DNA from 3 places in the Streptosporangium jomthongense genome. Region 1 is predicted to be linked to each of the others. Evidence: riboswitches for the same ligand, from Rfam matches in the RefSeq annotation. Region 1 holds a riboswitch; each other region holds the start of a gene.
What was found. A riboswitch is a leader RNA that binds a small molecule or an ion and turns the genes downstream of it on or off. The one in region 1 is predicted to bind cyclic di-AMP.
Positions count from the first base shown of each region.

Region 2: another riboswitch for cyclic di-AMP. It lies ahead of ACFOYY_RS02445 (C40 family peptidase); the one in region 1 lies ahead of ACFOYY_RS00095 (coiled-coil domain-containing protein).
Region 3: another riboswitch for cyclic di-AMP. It lies ahead of ACFOYY_RS01285 (hypothetical protein); the one in region 1 lies ahead of ACFOYY_RS00095 (coiled-coil domain-containing protein).

Region 1 covers NZ_JBHSBC010000001.1:14,587-20,168, forward strand. Annotated here, with positions in the region: gene ACFOYY_RS00080 (HD domain-containing protein) at 1-253, shown strand, start outside; gene ACFOYY_RS00085 (DeoR/GlpR family DNA-binding transcription regulator) at 335-1,123, shown strand; gene galT (galactose-1-phosphate uridylyltransferase) at 1,120-2,199, shown strand; cyclic di-AMP (ydaO/yuaA leader) riboswitch at 2,271-2,405, shown strand; gene ACFOYY_RS00095 (coiled-coil domain-containing protein) at 2,408-3,385, shown strand; gene ACFOYY_RS00100 (helix-turn-helix domain-containing protein) at 3,679-3,906, opposite strand; gene ACFOYY_RS00105 (hypothetical protein) at 3,907-4,047, opposite strand; gene ACFOYY_RS00110 (RNA ligase RtcB family protein) at 4,364-5,539, shown strand; gene prfH (peptide chain release factor H) at 5,547-5,582, shown strand, end outside.
Region 2 covers NZ_JBHSBC010000001.1:500,693-506,274, reverse strand. Annotated here, with positions in the region: gene serA (phosphoglycerate dehydrogenase) at 188-1,777, shown strand; gene ACFOYY_RS02450 (hypothetical protein) at 2,033-2,245, shown strand; gene ACFOYY_RS02445 (C40 family peptidase) at 2,303-3,010, opposite strand; cyclic di-AMP (ydaO/yuaA leader) riboswitch at 2,998-3,212, opposite strand; gene ACFOYY_RS02440 (3-isopropylmalate dehydrogenase) at 3,361-4,407, shown strand; gene ACFOYY_RS02435 (branched-chain amino acid aminotransferase) at 4,591-5,582, shown strand, end outside.
Region 3 covers NZ_JBHSBC010000001.1:272,981-278,562, reverse strand. Annotated here, with positions in the region: gene ACFOYY_RS01295 (ATP-binding protein) at 1-1,257, opposite strand, end outside; gene ACFOYY_RS01290 (lytic polysaccharide monooxygenase) at 1,385-2,305, opposite strand; cyclic di-AMP (ydaO/yuaA leader) riboswitch at 2,571-2,721, shown strand; gene ACFOYY_RS01285 (hypothetical protein) at 2,967-3,587, shown strand; gene ACFOYY_RS01280 (roadblock/LC7 domain-containing protein) at 3,863-4,246, opposite strand; gene ACFOYY_RS01275 (hypothetical protein) at 4,317-4,898, opposite strand; gene ACFOYY_RS01270 (DUF4032 domain-containing protein) at 5,050-5,582, opposite strand, start outside.

The DNA of each region.
Region 1 (5,582 bases):
CCCCGAGCCAGGGGACGCCGACGGGGCCGTGCTGTGCGACGCCGACCTGGCGATCCTCGCCTCCTCTCCTCAGGAGTACGCCGTCTACGCGGCGGCGGTGCGGGAGGAGTACTTCTTCGTCCCCGACGAGCTCTTCAGGCAGGGCAGGGCCGCGGTGCTGCGCTCGCTGCTCGACCTTCCCGTGATCTTCCACGTCGCGGACCTTGAGACGCGGGCGCGGGCCAACATCCATGCCGAGCTTGAGCGACTGTGAGCACTTAACCCCCATAATCCAACATTCACTCCTGTGAGTCTGTGGTAATTTGCTGGAGTCTGGTGGATTAAGGAGGGATCGATGCTCGCCCAGCAGCGGCAGCAGGTGATTCTCGAACGGGTGCGCGGCAGTGGCGGGGTCAGGGTCGCCGACCTGGTCCGCGAGTTCGGTGTCTCCGACATGACGATCCGCAGGGACCTTGAGGCGCTGGCGGAGCGCGGTCTCGTGGAGAAGGTCCACGGTGGGGCGACGGCCACGGGACCCGGCTCGACCGAGGAGCCCGGGTTCACCGCCAAGTCCGCGCGTCAGCAGTCGGAGAAGGAGGCGATCGCCAGGCACGCCGCCGGGCTCGTCAGGCCGGGCACGGCGATAGCGCTCTCCGCGGGTACCACCACCTGGACGCTCGCCCACTTCGTGATCGACGTGCCAGAGCTGACGGTGATCACCAACTCGATCCGGATCGCCGAGGTCTTCCACCGCGCACCGCGCGCCGACCGCACCGTGGTGCTGACCGGCGGGGTGCGCACCCCCTCGGACGCGCTGGTCGGCCCGGTGGCCGTCGCGGCCATCAGAGGGCTGCACGTGGACACCCTGTTCCTCGGCGTGCACGGGATGAGCGCCCGCGCCGGGTTCACCACCCCCAACCTGCTCGAAGCGGAGACGGACCGGGCGCTCGTGGCCTCGGCGCACCGCCTGGTCGTGCCCGCCGACCACACCAAGTGGGGGACGGTCGGGATCAGCACGATCGCCGAGCTGTCCGAGGCCCACGTCCTGATCACGGACTCCGGGCTCGGGCGGGAGGCCCGCGAGGAACTCGCCGCCAGGGTCGGTGAGCTGGTCGTCGCCGGTGACGGGACCCGCGACCGATGAGGCGCACCGCGACCCACCTGGCCGACGGCCGCGAGCTGTTCTACTTCGACCTGCGGGACGACGCGGAGCGCGGCGCGGTCGACACGCGCGACCTGCCGCCCAGGCCCGCCGCCTCCGAGCTGCGCTACGACCCGCTCACCGAGGAGTGGGTCGCGGTCGCCGGGCACCGGCAGGGCCGTACGTTCCTGCCGCCCGCCGACGAGTGCCCGCTGTGCCCGTCGGCGCCCGGCCGTCCGACCGAGATCCCCTCCCCCACCTACGACGTGGCCGTCTTCGAGAACCGCTTCCCGTCCTTCTCCACCAACCTGGGCGCCTACCCGCAGGTCGGCGGCCTGAGTGAGGTACGGCCCGGCGTCGGCAGGTGCGAGGTCGTCTGCTTCACCTCCGAGCACGACTCCTCCTTCTCCATGCTTTCTCCCGAGCGGGTCGAGCTGGTGATGGAGGCGTGGATCGACCGCACCGTCGCGCTCTCCGCGATGCCCGGGGTCGAGCAGGTGTTCTGCTTCGAGAACCGCGGCCCGGAGATCGGCATCACCCTGCCCCATCCGCACGGCCAGATCTACGCCTATCCCTACGTGACCCCGCGTACCCGGACCCTGCTCGGCGCGGCGCGGCGGCACAGGGAGCGCACCGGTGGCGACCTCTTCGCCGACGTGCTCGCGGCCGAACGGGAGGCCGCCGAGCGTGTGGTCGCGGCCAACGAGCACTGGACGGCGTTCGTGCCCGCCGCGGCCCGCTGGCCGGTCGAGGTCCATCTCTACCCGCACCGCGGGGTTCCCGGCCTCGACGGACTCGACCCCGCCGAGCGCGCGGCGTTCGGACCGCTCTACACCGAGGTGCTGCGCCGCCTGGACGGGCTGTTCGGGGTGCCCATGCCGTACGTCTCGGCCTGGCACCAGGCACCGGTGCGGGTGGGCAGGGACCTGGCGTACACGCATCTTGAGCTGTTCAGCATCCGCCGGGCGCCGGACAAGCTCAAGTATCTCGCCGGGTCCGAGTCGGCCATGGGGGCCTTCGTGAACGACATTCCGCCTGAGGAGACAGCTCGGCGCCTGCGCGCCGTTATCACGGAATGATCACCGATCGGTCTCGACTCGGGGTCGCGCGGTCACCTTTTTACCATTACTATCCTCACGCATCGGACAAACAGCACGATATGCCTAATCTCAGGTGCCTCACCTGAGAGCCGGGGACCCATGCATCTGGGGTGAACCACTTCGGTGGAAGGGCTTCCTCCAGCCCGAACCCGTCAGCTAACCCGGTCGGCGTGAGGAGAGGAGAGCTGTGACGGCTCTGTCCCCCGCTTTCCATCGACGTACGGCCGCCGCCTGCCTGGCCTCGGCCCTCACCTTCGCCTTCGCCCTGGGCGGCACGGGAACGGCGGGCGCCGCGCCTAAGCCCGACGAGTCCCGGCTCCGCGCCGAACTGACCCAGCTCAACAAGAAAGTCGACCGGCTCATCGAGGCGTACGCCGCCAAACGGGAGTCGTTGAAGAAGGCGCAGGAGGCGGAGAAGGTCGCGCAGGCCGACCTGCGCCAGGCGGAAGCGGCCTACGCCGAGGCGGGCAGGGAGGTCGCCTCCATCGTCCAGATCCGTTACCAGAACGGCCCCCTCGACCTTCCCTCGATCCTGTCGGCCCCCGAGGTGGGCGGCGCGGCCGTCATGGAACAGCTGACCGCCCAGCAGATCGCCCAGCTGCAGGGCTTCGCCCGGAGCCGGGACCTCATGAAACAGGCCGCGGACAGGACGGCCCAGCTCTCCAGGCAGATCGAGCAGGAGGCCAAGACGGTGCAGGTTCAGCGTGAGGACGCGGAGAAGGTCGTCCGCGTGATCGAGGACAAGCTCGAACAGCTCGTTCCCACAGGCTCGGGGCGCCGCTCCGACGGCAGCTGGGCACCCCAGCTGCCCACCGGGTCCGACAACATCACCGACCGCACGCGGATCATGCGCGAGGCCGTCGGACAGGCCTTCCAGCTACCCCACGAGGTGGGCTGCTACCGATCGGCGAACGACGGGGGCGAGCACCCCCTCGGCCGGGCCTGCGACTTCATGATGAGCACCGGCGGGTCCATGCCCACCGCGGCCAACGTCAAGCTCGGCGACGAGCTCGCCGCCTGGGCGCTGAAGAACAGGGACAGGCTCGGCGTCAAATACGTCATCTGGCGTCAGCGCATCAACACCGGTTCCGGCTGGCGTGCCATGTCCAACCGGGGCGGTGTGACCGCCAACCACTACGACCACGTGCACATCTCGATGTACTAGAGAAGATCGGACCCCGCGGCGGTGCGCTCGATCGAGCCGGCCACCTTGGACCTGGTCGAGTGGATCCGAGCCACCGGCTGGACCGCGCCCACAAACGTGGCTGGTTCCTGAGCCTCCGGCCGCCATCGTGCCCACGGTCTCGGCGCTCTGGGCGCGGCAACGCATCCGCCAACGGTTGAAGTGGTCACGAAGCTCCCGAGGCGATCTGGGGCCGACACCGGCACACTGGTCGTCGAGAGGCCGCCGGTCGACGGCGAGGTAAAGATCCACGTCCAGGAGGCCCCGGGGCGGCCTCAGGTTCTGCCCGCGCTCGTCTTCCCAGCACAGCCGGGCGCCCAGGTCGAGCGCCGCCCTCTATCGCCGGCCACTCCTCGACGACCCACGAGGTGATCACCCCCCTCGCCGCGCTCAACAGCCCGCTGCGCAGGGATCTGCGGACTCCAGCCCAGGCGGTGCAGAAGACACGACACCCCACGCAAGGTGTGGCGGACGTGAAACAACACCGCGATCAGGTCGGTGATTCAGGCCGGCGTCCAACGCTGGTCCTCCACATATCCGTGCGCGGCCGGACCACGCTCCAACCCGGCCCGCAGCCGCTGCAGGCGCCGCTCGTCCAGCCGGCACCTCTCCCCGCCCGGCCCCTTGGAGGCCAACGCCTCCATGCCACCGCCCTGCCAGATGTGATTTCACCGACCAGCATTCACACAGTCAGAAAAAGACTCTCCGCCACTACCGATCGCCCTGCTCATCCGGGCTTCGATGAAGGCGCCGGCCTCGTGCTTCCCGTACGCCGGCCGGGTCGCGAGACGGCGGTGGGCGCAAAACCGTTTGCCCTCGCGTGGCGGGCTCAGGGAACGTGGTGTTCATGGCGCCGTGTCCATGACGCTCTGACGGACAGCGCCCCGCCACTCCGAGACGCCACGGCGTCAACGCGCCCCGCGGCGCTGTCAGCCTGCCCCTTTAAGGGAAGAGAGCCTTTTGTCGCAACAACGCCCCCCTCTGCCGTCCACGGCCGCAGGCCCGGCCACCGTCGCCGTGTTCGCCTCCCCCGAGAGCTGGATCGAGTCCGACGCCCTCACGCAGTGCCACCAGGTGGCCGCCCTCGACGGCATGACGCACGTCGCCGCCATGCCGGACCTGCACCCCGGCAAGGGCGCCCCCATCGGCGCCGCCATGGCGTCGACCGTGCTGTACCCGTTCCTGGTGGGCTCCGACATCGGCTGCGGCATCGCCGTGTTCCCCATGAAGCTCAAGCGCGCCGTGCCCGAGAAGCTCGCCGCCCGCTTCCCCGACCTCGATCGCGCACTGGACCCCGAGCAGGACGCCGACGATCCGGCCTGGGCCGTCGTGGAGGGCGACATCCCCGCCGGTCACGTCGAGGGCCTCGGGACGGTCGGCCGGGGCAACCATTTCGTCGAGCTGGCCCGGATCGGGACCGTCTTCGACCCGGGCCACGCGAGCCGTCTCGGGCTCGCCGCGGGCGACCTCGTCCTCGTCGTCCACAGCGGTTCCCGGGGGCTGGGCGAACGGATCCTGCGGGAGCACACCGCGGTCCACGGCGCGGGCCCCGCCCCTGATCCCGGCGCCTACCTGGCGATGCACGACGACGCCGTACGCTGGGGATCGCTCAACCGGCGGTTGCTGGCGGCCCGGGTCGCCCACGCTCTGGGGGCCGAGCCCGCCGAGCCGTTCCTCGACCAGTGCCACAACCTGGTCGAGGTCCGCGACGGGGTCTACCTGCACCGCAAGGGGGCGGCACCGGGTGACGGCCGTGACGTGCTCATCGCCGGGACGCGAGGCACCCCCTCCTATCTCGTGGCCGCCCACGCCGGGCCGGACGCCAACCATTCCGTCGCGCACGGCGCGGGACGCAAGATGTCGCGTGCGGACGCCCTGCGCCGGGGCCGGGCCAAGCACACGGTCGAGGAGCTGCGCCGCACGCCGGTGGGCTCGCTGGTGGTGTGCGGAGACCGTCAGCTCCTCTTCGAGGAGGCGCCGACGGCTTACAAGCGCATCGAGCAGGTGATCGCCGACCTCGTCGGCCACGGCCTGGCCACGCCTGTGGCCACCACGGTCCCCCTGGTCACCTACAAGACACCCGACCTCGGGTCCGCGCCCCAGCGGGACCAGCGCCGCAGGCGAGGCCGGCGGTGAGGCCGAGGTGAGCGTCCACCTGCTCCTGTCGGCCGGACGTGGC
Region 2 (5,582 bases), 490 kb from region 1:
ACCACGGCTTATCAGGGTAATCGCGAAGTTTTATCTAGATCAAGACCAAGATGAATTTTGTAGGCATAGAAGGTGTACGAAGTGGGTAACCGTCTCGGATCGCGGGACACTCGTGAACGCGTTCACAAGCCTCGATAGACTACGAGAGGTCCGTCCGCAGCCTCCACGTCTCCAAAGGATCCAGCCCGTGAACAAGCCCGTCGTACTGGTCGCAGAGGAACTCTCCGAGGCAGGTCTCGCCGTCCTGGGAGCCGACTTCGAGGTCCGCCACACCGACGGCGCCGACCGCGCCAAGTTCCTGCCCGCCCTCGCCGACGTGGACGCGCTCATCGTGCGCAGCGCCACCCAGGTGGACGCGGAGGCGATCGCCGCCGCGCCCAAGCTCCGCGTCGTCGCCCGCGCGGGCGTCGGACTCGACAACGTCGACGTTGAGGCCGCGACCAAGGCAGGCGTCATGGTCGTCAACGCCCCCACCTCCAACATCACCAGCGCCGCCGAGCACACCGTCGCGCTGATCCTCGCCTCGGCCCGCAACGTCGCCCAGGCCCACGCCGCGCTCAAGGGCGGCGAGTGGAAGCGTTCGAAGTACACCGGCGTCGAGCTGGACGAGAAGGTCGTCGGCATCCTCGGTCTCGGCAAGATCGGCCAGCTGGTCGCCCAGCGCCTGCAGCCGTTCGGCGTCGAGCTGATCGCCTACGACCCCTACCTGCAGCCCGCCCGCGCCGCGCAGATGGGCGTCAGGCTGGCCTCCCTCGAAGAGGTCCTGCGCGAGTCCGACTTCATCACCGTGCACCTGCCCAAGTCCAAGGAGACCGTCGGGCTCATCGGTGACCGCGAGCTGCACCAGGTCAAGCCGTCGGTTCGCCTGATCAACGTCGCGCGCGGCGGCATCATCGACGAGGGCGCCCTCTACTCCGCGATCAAGGAAGGCCGCGTCGCGGGCGCGGGCATCGACGTGTTCCCCAAGGAGCCCGTCACCGACAGCCCGCTGTTCGAGCTGGACCAGGTCGTCGTCACCCCGCACCTGGGCGCCTCGACCCACGAGGCCCAGGAGAAGGCCGGCACCCAGGTCGCGCGCAGCGTGAAGCTGGCCCTGGCCGGCGAGTTCGTGCCGGACGCCGTCAACGTCCAGGGCGGCGCCGTCGCCGAGGACGTCAAGCCGGGTCTGCCCCTGGCGGAGAAGCTCGGCCGCGTCTTCACCGCCCTCGCCGGTGAGGTCGCCACCAGGCTCGACGTCGAGGTGCGCGGTGAGATCGCCTCCCAGGACGTCCGCGTGCTGGAGCTGGCCGCCCTCAAGGGCGTCTTCACCGACGTGATCGAGGACTCCGTCACCTACGTCAACGCCCCGCTCCTGGCCAAGGACCGCGGCGTCACCGTCGAGCTGGTGACCAGCGCGGAGAGCCCCGACTGGCGCAACGTGGTGACCGTCCGCGGCGTCCTGGCCGACGGCCGCGCCGTCTCGGTCTCCGGCACGCTCTCCGGCCCGCGGCAGGTCACGAAGATCGTCGAGGTCAACGGCTACCAGATGGAGATCGAGCCGACCGACCACCTGTCGTTCTTCACCTACGACGACCGCCCCGGCGTCGTCGGCGTCGTCGGCCGCATCCTCGGCGACCACGGCATCAACATCGCCTCCATGCAGGTCGCCAGGGACGCCAAGGGCGGCAAGGCCCTCATCGCGCTGACCGTCGACTCTGCCATCCCGGCCGAGGTGATCGACCAGATCGGCGGCGAGATCGGCGCCGACAGCGGCCGCTCGGTCGACCTGGCCGACTGATCCCGGAGCACGGCTCCCACGGCCGCCGTCCCCGTTCGCGGGGCGGGGGCCGTCTGCTTTTCCGGCCGAGCCTCGTCTCAATATATGAGAAGCCTGCACGAGGGGTGAGACAGATTGCGGAGGGCCGGTTATTATGGCTGGTAATGCGCCAGGTTCTCGTACTTATTACCTGCCGCGGCGAGGCCTGACACAGGGGCGGGCCGGCAACTCGCCGCGGTGTGATGGCGTTCGTCGGCCCCGGTTTCCCGTCGATCCGTGATCCGGATCCGCGATCCGATGAGGGCCCGTGACCAGGGTCCAGGCTCCCCTTCCTCCTTCAGCCAGCTCCGTGCGAACGAGACGAGAAGCGTCATGTACGACATGTATCCCTGGAACCGTCCCGAGGACAACGAGAACGAGGCCGCCCAGGCCCTGCAGACCGCGCTGGACCGCCGCGACAACGGCGGAGTGCCCCCGCACTCCTCCTGAGCCGGGTCCCTCCGAGGCCACGGGCGGTGCGGCGCCCGGGACCGGGAGAGGCGTGGGTCAGCGGGCGAGGGCCGTACCGGCCTGGGTCGACTGCCTGATCGCCGTGTCCAGCTCGGCCCGCTCGTCGGCGAGTTCGACCCCCTTGGGGTCCGGCCGTACGGCTCCCGCGAAGCTGGCGCGGCGCCAGGCCTGCAGCTTCTCCACCTTGACCACGTCGCCGCTGCGCGGGGCGTGGACCATGTAACCGGGCTTGGTGATCATGCCGACGTGACCGAGGTTGTGGAAGAAGACCAGGTCACCGGGTTTGAGGTTCTTCCAGGAGATCTTCCTGGCGAACGCGGAGTACTGCTGGGTCGTCGTGCGGGGCAGCCGGATGCCCGCGGCGCCGTACGCGCGGAGCATCAGGCCCGAGCAGTCGAAGCCGCCCCTGCCCGTGCCGCCCCAGACGTACGGTGTGCCGCGCTTGGACATCGCCCAGTTCAGCGCCTTCTTCCAGGCCGGGACCTTCCGCGCGGTCCCGGAGAACCCGGCCGGGGCGGGTTCGACGGCGGGAGTGGTGAGCGGGGTCCGGGAGCTCTCCGCGGTGGGGGCCGGGTGTGCGAGGGCGAATCCGGCGGCGGCGAGCGCGAGGAGAGGAGTGGGGGAGGTGGTGGTGAGGGAGGAGTCCGCCAGTGCGACGGCGGGTGTCGCGAGGATGGTCGAGCCGGTGACGATCAGGGTCAGGACACGGGGGTAGGTCTTGCCGTTCAGGACCGTTCCTTCCATAGGGCCGGCCGGGTGAGCTGTCGGGCTCGGGCGTGGAGGTCGCCCTACGGCGCGTGGTGGCGCCGACTCGCCCCGAGGGGCCTCGTGGAAAACGCCGGAAACGTGCTCCGCCAGACGGAGTGCGGCTCGGACGCCCCGTGGACCCCGGAAGTGGTTCCCCGGCTCCGCGCGGACCGAAAGAGGGGGATGGCCTGCGCGAATTAGGCGACGATACGAATGGCCAGGACCTTAACGAAACGGTCAAAAGATCGCAAACAGGACAAACTTTTCAAGGCCTTCCGGGGCGGGAAGTGTCCGAGGGGTGAGATCGGTGGTTCGATTGTCGAGACAGAGCAGATAGGGTGCCCGTTATGGATTCGCGCAATGTTCGTCTGGCCGTCATCCCTGGAGACGGGATCGGGACCGAGGTCGTCACCGAGGGCCTGAAGGTCCTCGAAGCCGTCGGAACGAAGGTGGAGACCACCACCTACGACCTGGGTGCCGGCCGGTACCACAGAACCGGTGAGGTCCTTCCCGAGGCGGTCCTCGACGAACTGCGCGGCTACGACGCGATCCTGCTCGGCGCGGTCGGCGACCCCAGTGTGCCGCCGGGCATCCTGGAGCGCGAGTTGCTGCTCAAGCTCCGCTTCGAGCTCGACCACTACGTCAACCTGCGTCCGGTCAAGCTCTTCCCCGGCGTCGCGACCCCGCTGGGCGGCTCCCGCCCCGAGGACATCGACATGGTCGTCATCCGCGAGGGCACCGAGGGCCTCTACGCGGGCGCCGGTGGTGCGCTGCGCCGCGGCACGCCGTACGAGATCGCCACGCAGGAGTCGCTGAACACCGCCTACGGTGTCGAGCGCGTCGTCCGCTACGCCTTCGAGAAGGCGCTCAGCAGGCCGCGCAAGAAGCTGTCGCTGATCCACAAGACCAACGTCCTCACCTTCGCCGGTGACCTGTGGTCCCGTACCGTCGACCGGGTCAGCCTTGAGTACCCCGACGTCGCCACCGACTACTACCACGTCGACGCGGCCTCGATGTTCTTCGTCACCCAGCCGGAGCGGTTCGACGTGATCGTCACCGACAACCTCTTCGGCGACATCATCACCGACCTCGGCGCCGCCGTCGCCGGTGGCATCGGCCTCGCGGCCAGCGGGAACGTCAACCCCGACCGCACCGCGCCCAGCATGTTCGAGCCGGTCCACGGCAGCGCCCCGGACATCGCGGGCCAGGGCAAGGCCGACCCGACCGCCACGATCCTGTCGGTCGCCATGCTCCTGGACCACCTTGGCCTGACCGAGGAGGCGGCCAAGGTCGAGCAGGCCGTGGCCGAGGACCTGGTCGAGCGCCAGACCGGGTGGGCGAGCCGTACCACCCACGAGATCGGCGACGACATCACCGCCCGAGTAGCCGGCTGACAAGCCGCCCGCACGACCCCAGACGCGCCCGGTGGCTCAGCAGAGCCGCCGGGCGCGTCTTTTTTTGTTCGTCTCACCGAGCAGACTGCCGGATTTTGGCATATATGCAGTAGTTTTCCGGTGCCTGCTCCGTCCCAGAATGGACCGTAGGTGCACTCCGCCACGAAGAGAAGGACCGCCGCCATGACCACCGCTCAGAAGCTGACCTTCGACGTGCAGCTCTCCGACCACGCTCGTTCCACGGCCGAGCGCGAGCAGGTACTGGCGAATCCCGGATTCGGTCAGACCTTCACCGACCACATGATCTCCATCGACTACACCGAGGGGGAGGGCTGGCACGACGCGCGGCTCACGCCGTACGGCCCGCTCAGCCTCGACCCGGCGACGTCGGTCTTCCACTACGCCCAGGAGCTCTTCGAGGGGCTGAAGGCCTACCGGCAGGAGAACGGCTCGATCGCCTGCTTCAGGCCGTACGCCAACGCCGCCCGCTTCAACCAGTCGGCGCTGCGCATGGCCATGCCCGAACTGCCGCAGGAGGCCTTCGTCGAGTCGATCGAACTGCTCGTGCAGACCGACCGCGAATGGGTGCCGACCACCCAGGGCCACAGCCTCTACCTGCGCCCCTTCATGATCGCCACCCAGCCCGCGCTCGGCGTCAACTACCCCTCGCGGACCTACCGCTACATGGTGATCGCCTCTCCCGCGGCGGCCTACTTCGGCGCGGCCAAGGCCGTCTCGGTCTGGCTGTCCACCGAGTACACCCGCGCGGCCCCCGGCGGCACCGGCTTCGCCAAGTGCGGCGGCAACTACGCCGCGGCCTTCGTCGCGCAGCGCCAGGCCGTCGAGCAGGGTTGTGACCAGGTCGTCTGGCTCGACGCCAACGAGCACCGCTACGTCGAGGAGATGGGCGGGATGAACCTGTTCTTCGTCTACGGCGACCGGCTGCTCACCCCCGCCCTGACCGGCACCCTCCTGCCCGGCATCACCCGTGACTCGATCCTCTCCCTGGCCGCCGAACTCGGCCTGACCGCCGAGGAGGGCCGCCTGTCGATCGAGGAGTGGCAGGCGGGCTGCGAGTCCGGCGACCTCACCGAGGTCTTCGCCTGCGGCACCGCCGCCGTGGTGAGCCCGGTCGGCTCGGTCAAGGGCGCCGACCGCGCCTGGACCGTCGGCGA
Region 3 (5,582 bases), 260 kb from region 1:
GGTGTACAGCAGCGTCAGCTCGACCCACCAGCACACGAGGACCAGCTGGGCGGAGTGCGGCACGGTCAGCCCCGCCGCGTCGCACGCCAGCCAGGCCAGTAACGTCCCCTGCGCCACGGCCAGGCTCAGCTTCGGCGCCAGCCTGCGCCCGCGCAGCGGCAGGGCGTGCAGGACGAGCAGGACCAGCAGCAGCGTGCCCGAGGCGGGGGAGACGAACGGCCGCGGCGCCTCCGTGGCCAGCAGCCCGAACCCCGCGGGCAGTGCGACCGCCAGCACCACGAGGGCCCAGTCGAGCGCGGCGGCGCCCCGCCAGCCCGCCGTACGGCGTGACCACAGGGGCCGCGGGGGCTCAGGGGACGTAGAGGACGCGGTGGGCGCAGCAGGCCCCGTGGCCGGGGAGGGCAGCGGGAGCGCCGCTCTGACGGCCCATCCGGCCCCCTCGGGGCCCGCGCTCAGCGTCCCTCCCACGGCGCGTACGGCCCTGCCGAGGGAGGCCAGGCCGGTTCCGGTGCCGAGCCCTCCGGCGGCGGGACCGCCCCCGTCGGTGACCGTGACCACCAGGTGTCCCGCGTTCTCCTCGACCCGGACGCGTACGGCGGCGCCGGTGGCGTAACGCATCGCGTTTGTCAGGCTCTCCCTGACGATGCGCAGGGCGAGCGCCGCGGTCCCGGGTGGCGCGGAGGCGGCCGTGCGCCGGTAGTCGGCCCCGGGGTGATGGCCCGCCAGGGCGTCGACGTCGGCCAGCGTCGTCTCGCCGCCGCGCCGGTCGATGCGGGCCAGGCGGTCGAGTTCGGCGACGGCCAGACGGCCCGCCTCGGCGGCGTGGGCGGTCGCCTCCGCGGTCATGACGGGGTCGGCGAGCCGCAGGGCCGCGGCCGAGGCGACCGCGATGCCGGTCAGCCGGTGCGCGGCCACGTCGTGGAGTTCGGCGGCCAGCCGGTCGCGCTCGGTGGTCGCGGCGAGTCTGGGGATGGCGGCCGAGGCGGCGCGGTAGGCGGCGAGCGAGGCCCGGCCCGTCCTGCGCCGCCGGTGGGAGCGGCCGAGGGACCACACGACGGCGGCGGCGCCCGCGGCGAGCGTGCCGAAGCCTGCGGCGTCCCTGAGGCTTCCGTTCACGACGCCGATCGTGATCGCCACCACGAGGGTGACGGCGACGGCCCCGGCCGCCGCGGTTCCCGCCGTGCCGTACAGGGCCAGCGCGTAGAGCGCCGCGACGGTCACCAGCGCGGCCAGGCAACAGCCGAGGGTCAGTGACACGCGCTCACGCTACCGGGTTCGCCCGTGATGTCCGGAAGAACGAGCCTCCCACCGGCCCCGCGCCCGGGAGCCGATGGGAGGGGTTCGCGTGCCCTACGGCCTCACGGCCCGTACGGCGGGTACCGGGTCACACGCGCTGCCAGAGCGCGGGGACGTTGGCGGGCTCCCAGCCGGGCAGGGAGGTGTGCGCCTGCAGGCACCGGTAGGCGGAGCCGCCGTAGGTCACCACGCTCCCGGCGTAGTAGGAGACACCGGCGGCCCAGGGCTGCGCGGGCGGCGTCGCGGTCGTCGTCAGCGTGGGCGTCGAGGTGTGGGAGACGGTCGGGGTGGGGGTCGGGGTGAGCGTCGGCGTCACCGTGGGTGTCGCCGTCGCGGTCGCCGTGGCGGTCGGGGTCGGGGATGGGGTCGACACGTTGCCGAAGGTCACGTCGGAGCAGGTGTAGAACGCCTCGGCGCTGTCCGAGCGCTGCCAGATCGAGTAGACGATGTGGCGGCCGGTCTTCGGGGGCAGCTGGCCCTGGATGACGTACTCGCCGTTGACCTTGGACGGGTTCCTGACCTTCGCCAGCAGGGTGGAGTCCAGGTCCGACCACTTCAGCGGCTGGAGCGGGTCGAAGCCGTCCTTCGTGATGTAGATCTCGAAGGTGCCGGGGTGGTCGGCGGTGTAGGGGTAGCGGAAGGTGTAGGCGCCGCCGCCGGTCGGCATGGCCGTGGAGGGCCAGTCGGTGCGGGCCGCGTCGTAGGCCCGGTACTTGGCGCGTCCGGCGCTGCACAGCTGCCCGTCAGGGATGATCTCCCTGTGCTTTCCGTTGGCGGTGCCGATGTTCAACTCGTCCCAGTCGTAGAGCGGCTGGGTGTCCCATTTGCCGACGGCGGCCTTGCAGGCCGGGGTGTCGGGCGACTCCGGGTTCTCCAGATAGCAGGCGTAGACCCGGCTGACGGGTGTTCCCATCGATCCATGGGCGGACGCAGAACCGGCCATGACCGTCGAGAGCAGGACGGGTACGGCCGCCGCGGCGGCGATCGCACCAAGCTTCCGATTGTTCATGAAGGGCTTCTCCTGGGGGTGTAAGGGCGGAGAACGTGCAGGTCAGGCCCATGATTACGGGTCAATTATTAGGTAAGTTTCCTAACAGTTTCACCGAACTTAACGCCATGGGCGGAGTGGGGTCAAGACCTGGCCAATGTCCCTTTCTTGGGGGTTGAAGGTAGATCTTCTGGGGTTTTCATGGCTTTTGCTTTGCTTTGTCCGTTTGTGGTGGGTAGTGTCCTAGTTGTTCTCGACCGGTGACTTGCCCCTCACGAGAAGGAGCGGTCGGTCGACGTCGAATCCCGAAGCCTCCCGAGGGCGACGGGAGCCGGGGACCCACCTTTTGGGGTGAATCCGCCGCGACAACGCGGCGGTAGGGCAACTCCACCGCCCGAACCCGTCAGCTAACCCGGTAGACGAGATGGAGAGGAGATCCCCTCATGGATCACGTCGTCGCCTACCCACCGGCACGCACCGCCTTCGCGCGGATCGACTGAGACTTCCGCCGCGCCTGACCGCGGCACCCCCGCTCCGCACCGCGCTCCGTGTACGCCCGCCTGTTTCCTGGTGCGGCCTCTCTTCCCTGTGAGCGCTCACGCCCCGTGCCCCACTGATCGCCGAACGTCTTCGGCCCGGCACGAGCGGCTGTCCTGTTCCCTCGTGAAAGAGCCCTGTCTTCATGCGTTTCTCCGCTGCCCTGCGCCATCGTCTGCTCGCCGCCACCCTCCTGAGCGCGAGCGTCCTGACCTCCGCGGGTGTCGTCTCCGCGCTGCCCGCCGCAGCCGACACCGGCACCGGAACCACCGCCACCGCCCCGGCCGCCGCTGAGCCCGTCCTGCTCAAGGGCTCGACCAAGGCCTCCTACTTCTGGGACGACTCCTCCGGCCGCGCCGGTGACACCGGTCTGCCCGCGAGCGGCAAGCCCATGCAGAAGGGCATGATCGCCAGCCCGAGCTGGCCGCTGTTCACCGAGGGCTACGTCCTCTACAACGGCAAGAAGGCCAAGTTCTTCGTCGGCGACCGCGGCCCCGGCGTGCCGTCGAGCAGCGGCGTCATGATCGACCTCGACGCCAAGACCTTCGCCGACCTGACCGGTGGCAGCTTCAACTCCGACACGCTGGGCGTGGACGGTGTCGACGGCCAGGGGCACATCAAGGTCGAGTACGTCATCACCAAGTGGGGCGACGGCGTCGGCAAGAAGAACTACCCCGTGGCCTTCTCCAGCGGAGCCTGGAAGCTCATGGACCACAACCCGGCCACGCCGCCGCAGACCGCCCTGGCCGACGCGCCGCGGCCGTAACCCCTCATCGCGAAATATCCCCCAGCCCCGAAGGCCCCCGACCCCCTTCGGATCCCCGCTTCCTGAGATCCCCGAAGGTCCCGCTCCTCTCCCGGGACCCCTCCTCCGATCCCCCTCGGAGTCCGAGACCCCCTCAGGAAGGACGAGGGCGGGCACCCCGCACAGGTGCCCGCCCTCGTTCCGTGTTCACCGGCCGTGCCGTACGGCCTGCGGGCCGGACCCTCGGTCCCTCCTCGGCGCCGCGTGGTCCCTCGCGGTCGTCCTCGCCGCTCCGGTCACCGGGGCGTCCGGGCGCGGGAGGTGATGGCGGCCAGGTTCTCCGCCGTCCTGCGTCCCTCAAGCCGCAGCAATCCGAGGTTGGACCCCGGGCGGGCGAGGATCGTGAGGACGATCTTCGGGCCCGCGGTGTAGAGGAGCGCGTAGCCGCCGGCCGCGGAGACCAGCGTCTCCTCGAAGGTTCCCCTGCCCGTCATGTCCGCCATCCGGCGGCTGAGGGCCAGCAGCGCCGAGGAGAGGGCGCCGGTCTGCTCGGCGAAACCGCCGTCCAGGTCACTGGCTATCGTCAGGCCGTCCGCGCCGCACACTACGCTTCCGTCCACATCGGGTGTCCGCTCACGTAGCCGGGTCATCTCCTGGCGTACCTCGTCGCGGATTTCCACCGGCACCCTCCTTCTGGTCCGCTTCAGCGTCCGCGGTTTCACGGGCGTCCTCGAAGGCGTCGGACCGGGCTCAGGCAAGTGCCCTCAGCGCGTTCCTCAGCCGGATGAGCAGGTCGACGTCGGCGGGGTCGCCCGCCGTCACGGTCCCCCCGGGAGCCCCGGCGGGAGGTCCCGTCGCGGGCGGGCACGGTGGCCCGGCCGTGTCGAAGCACCCTCGCGGGCCGGACCGGTGCCGTTCCTCACGCGGGAACGGCGGGGCGGTGAGACCCCCGGCACGGGCGGTCAGGTGACCCGACAGGGACTGGAGACGATGCCGCGCCAGGGCCAGATCAGCGTGATGTACATCAAGACGGACATAAATCACGAGCAGGCCGTCGAACACCGTTTCCAATGGTTTTAGTAAATGGTATCCGTCGTCGGTGGTTATGATCACTTCACGGATTCCAGTGGGCTCGCCGGGGAGGCTCACGGCGAGGCCGTCGAGCATCGCCCGTAAGGTCTCGCCGAGCCCCGCGACGGCCCTGCCCGCGCCGGTTTCGCGGGCCGCGCCGCCGCCCGCCACGGCCGTCCCGCCGGTCTGGTCGATCAGCACCGCGTCCAGCGCACCGGGGATGGCCATGGCCTCGGCCAGGCAGCCTTCGATTCCGAGCACGGGGTCCCCCTCGCCAACGACTCCACAACGCCGCCCGGTCAGCGTAGGGAAACCGCTCCGAACCCGGAGCTATTCATGAAAAGTCAGATATGGCGAGGAAAAGAATTCCGCCGGGCGGTAGAAGGTTTGTCAACCGGCGGGGGAACGTTTGCTACTCGTCGGGGAGGAGGGCTTTCTCGTCGGGTTTGTGGACAAGAACATTCTTCACATATGACTCGGTCGAGGCGGGCAGTCCGACGTCCTGCCCGGCTTTCTCGGAGATGAACCAGCGGTGGTCGAGCACCTCGTGGAAGAGCTGGGCCGGCTCCAGTTTGCGCCGCATGTTCGCCGGTACGGCCTCGATCGTCGGCTGGAACACCTCGGCCAGCCACCGGTGGGCCACGACCGCCTCGTCCTCGTGGCGCAGGCCGCGCGCGACCCGGAAGGCGTCGAGGTCGTTGAGCAGCCGCCTGGCCTGGTTCTCCTCGACGTCCAGACCGGTGAGCCTGAACAGCCTGTGCTGGTGGTGTCCCGCGTCGACCACCTTGGGGCGCACGACCAGCCGTCCCGTGCCCGCCTTGCGGCGGACCATCATCTCGGCGACGTCGAAACCGAGGTCGTTCAGCTTGCGGATCCGCTGGTCGATCCGGTGCCAGTCCACCTCCTCGATGATCTCGTCGGAGGTGAGCTCGCCCCAGAGCCTGT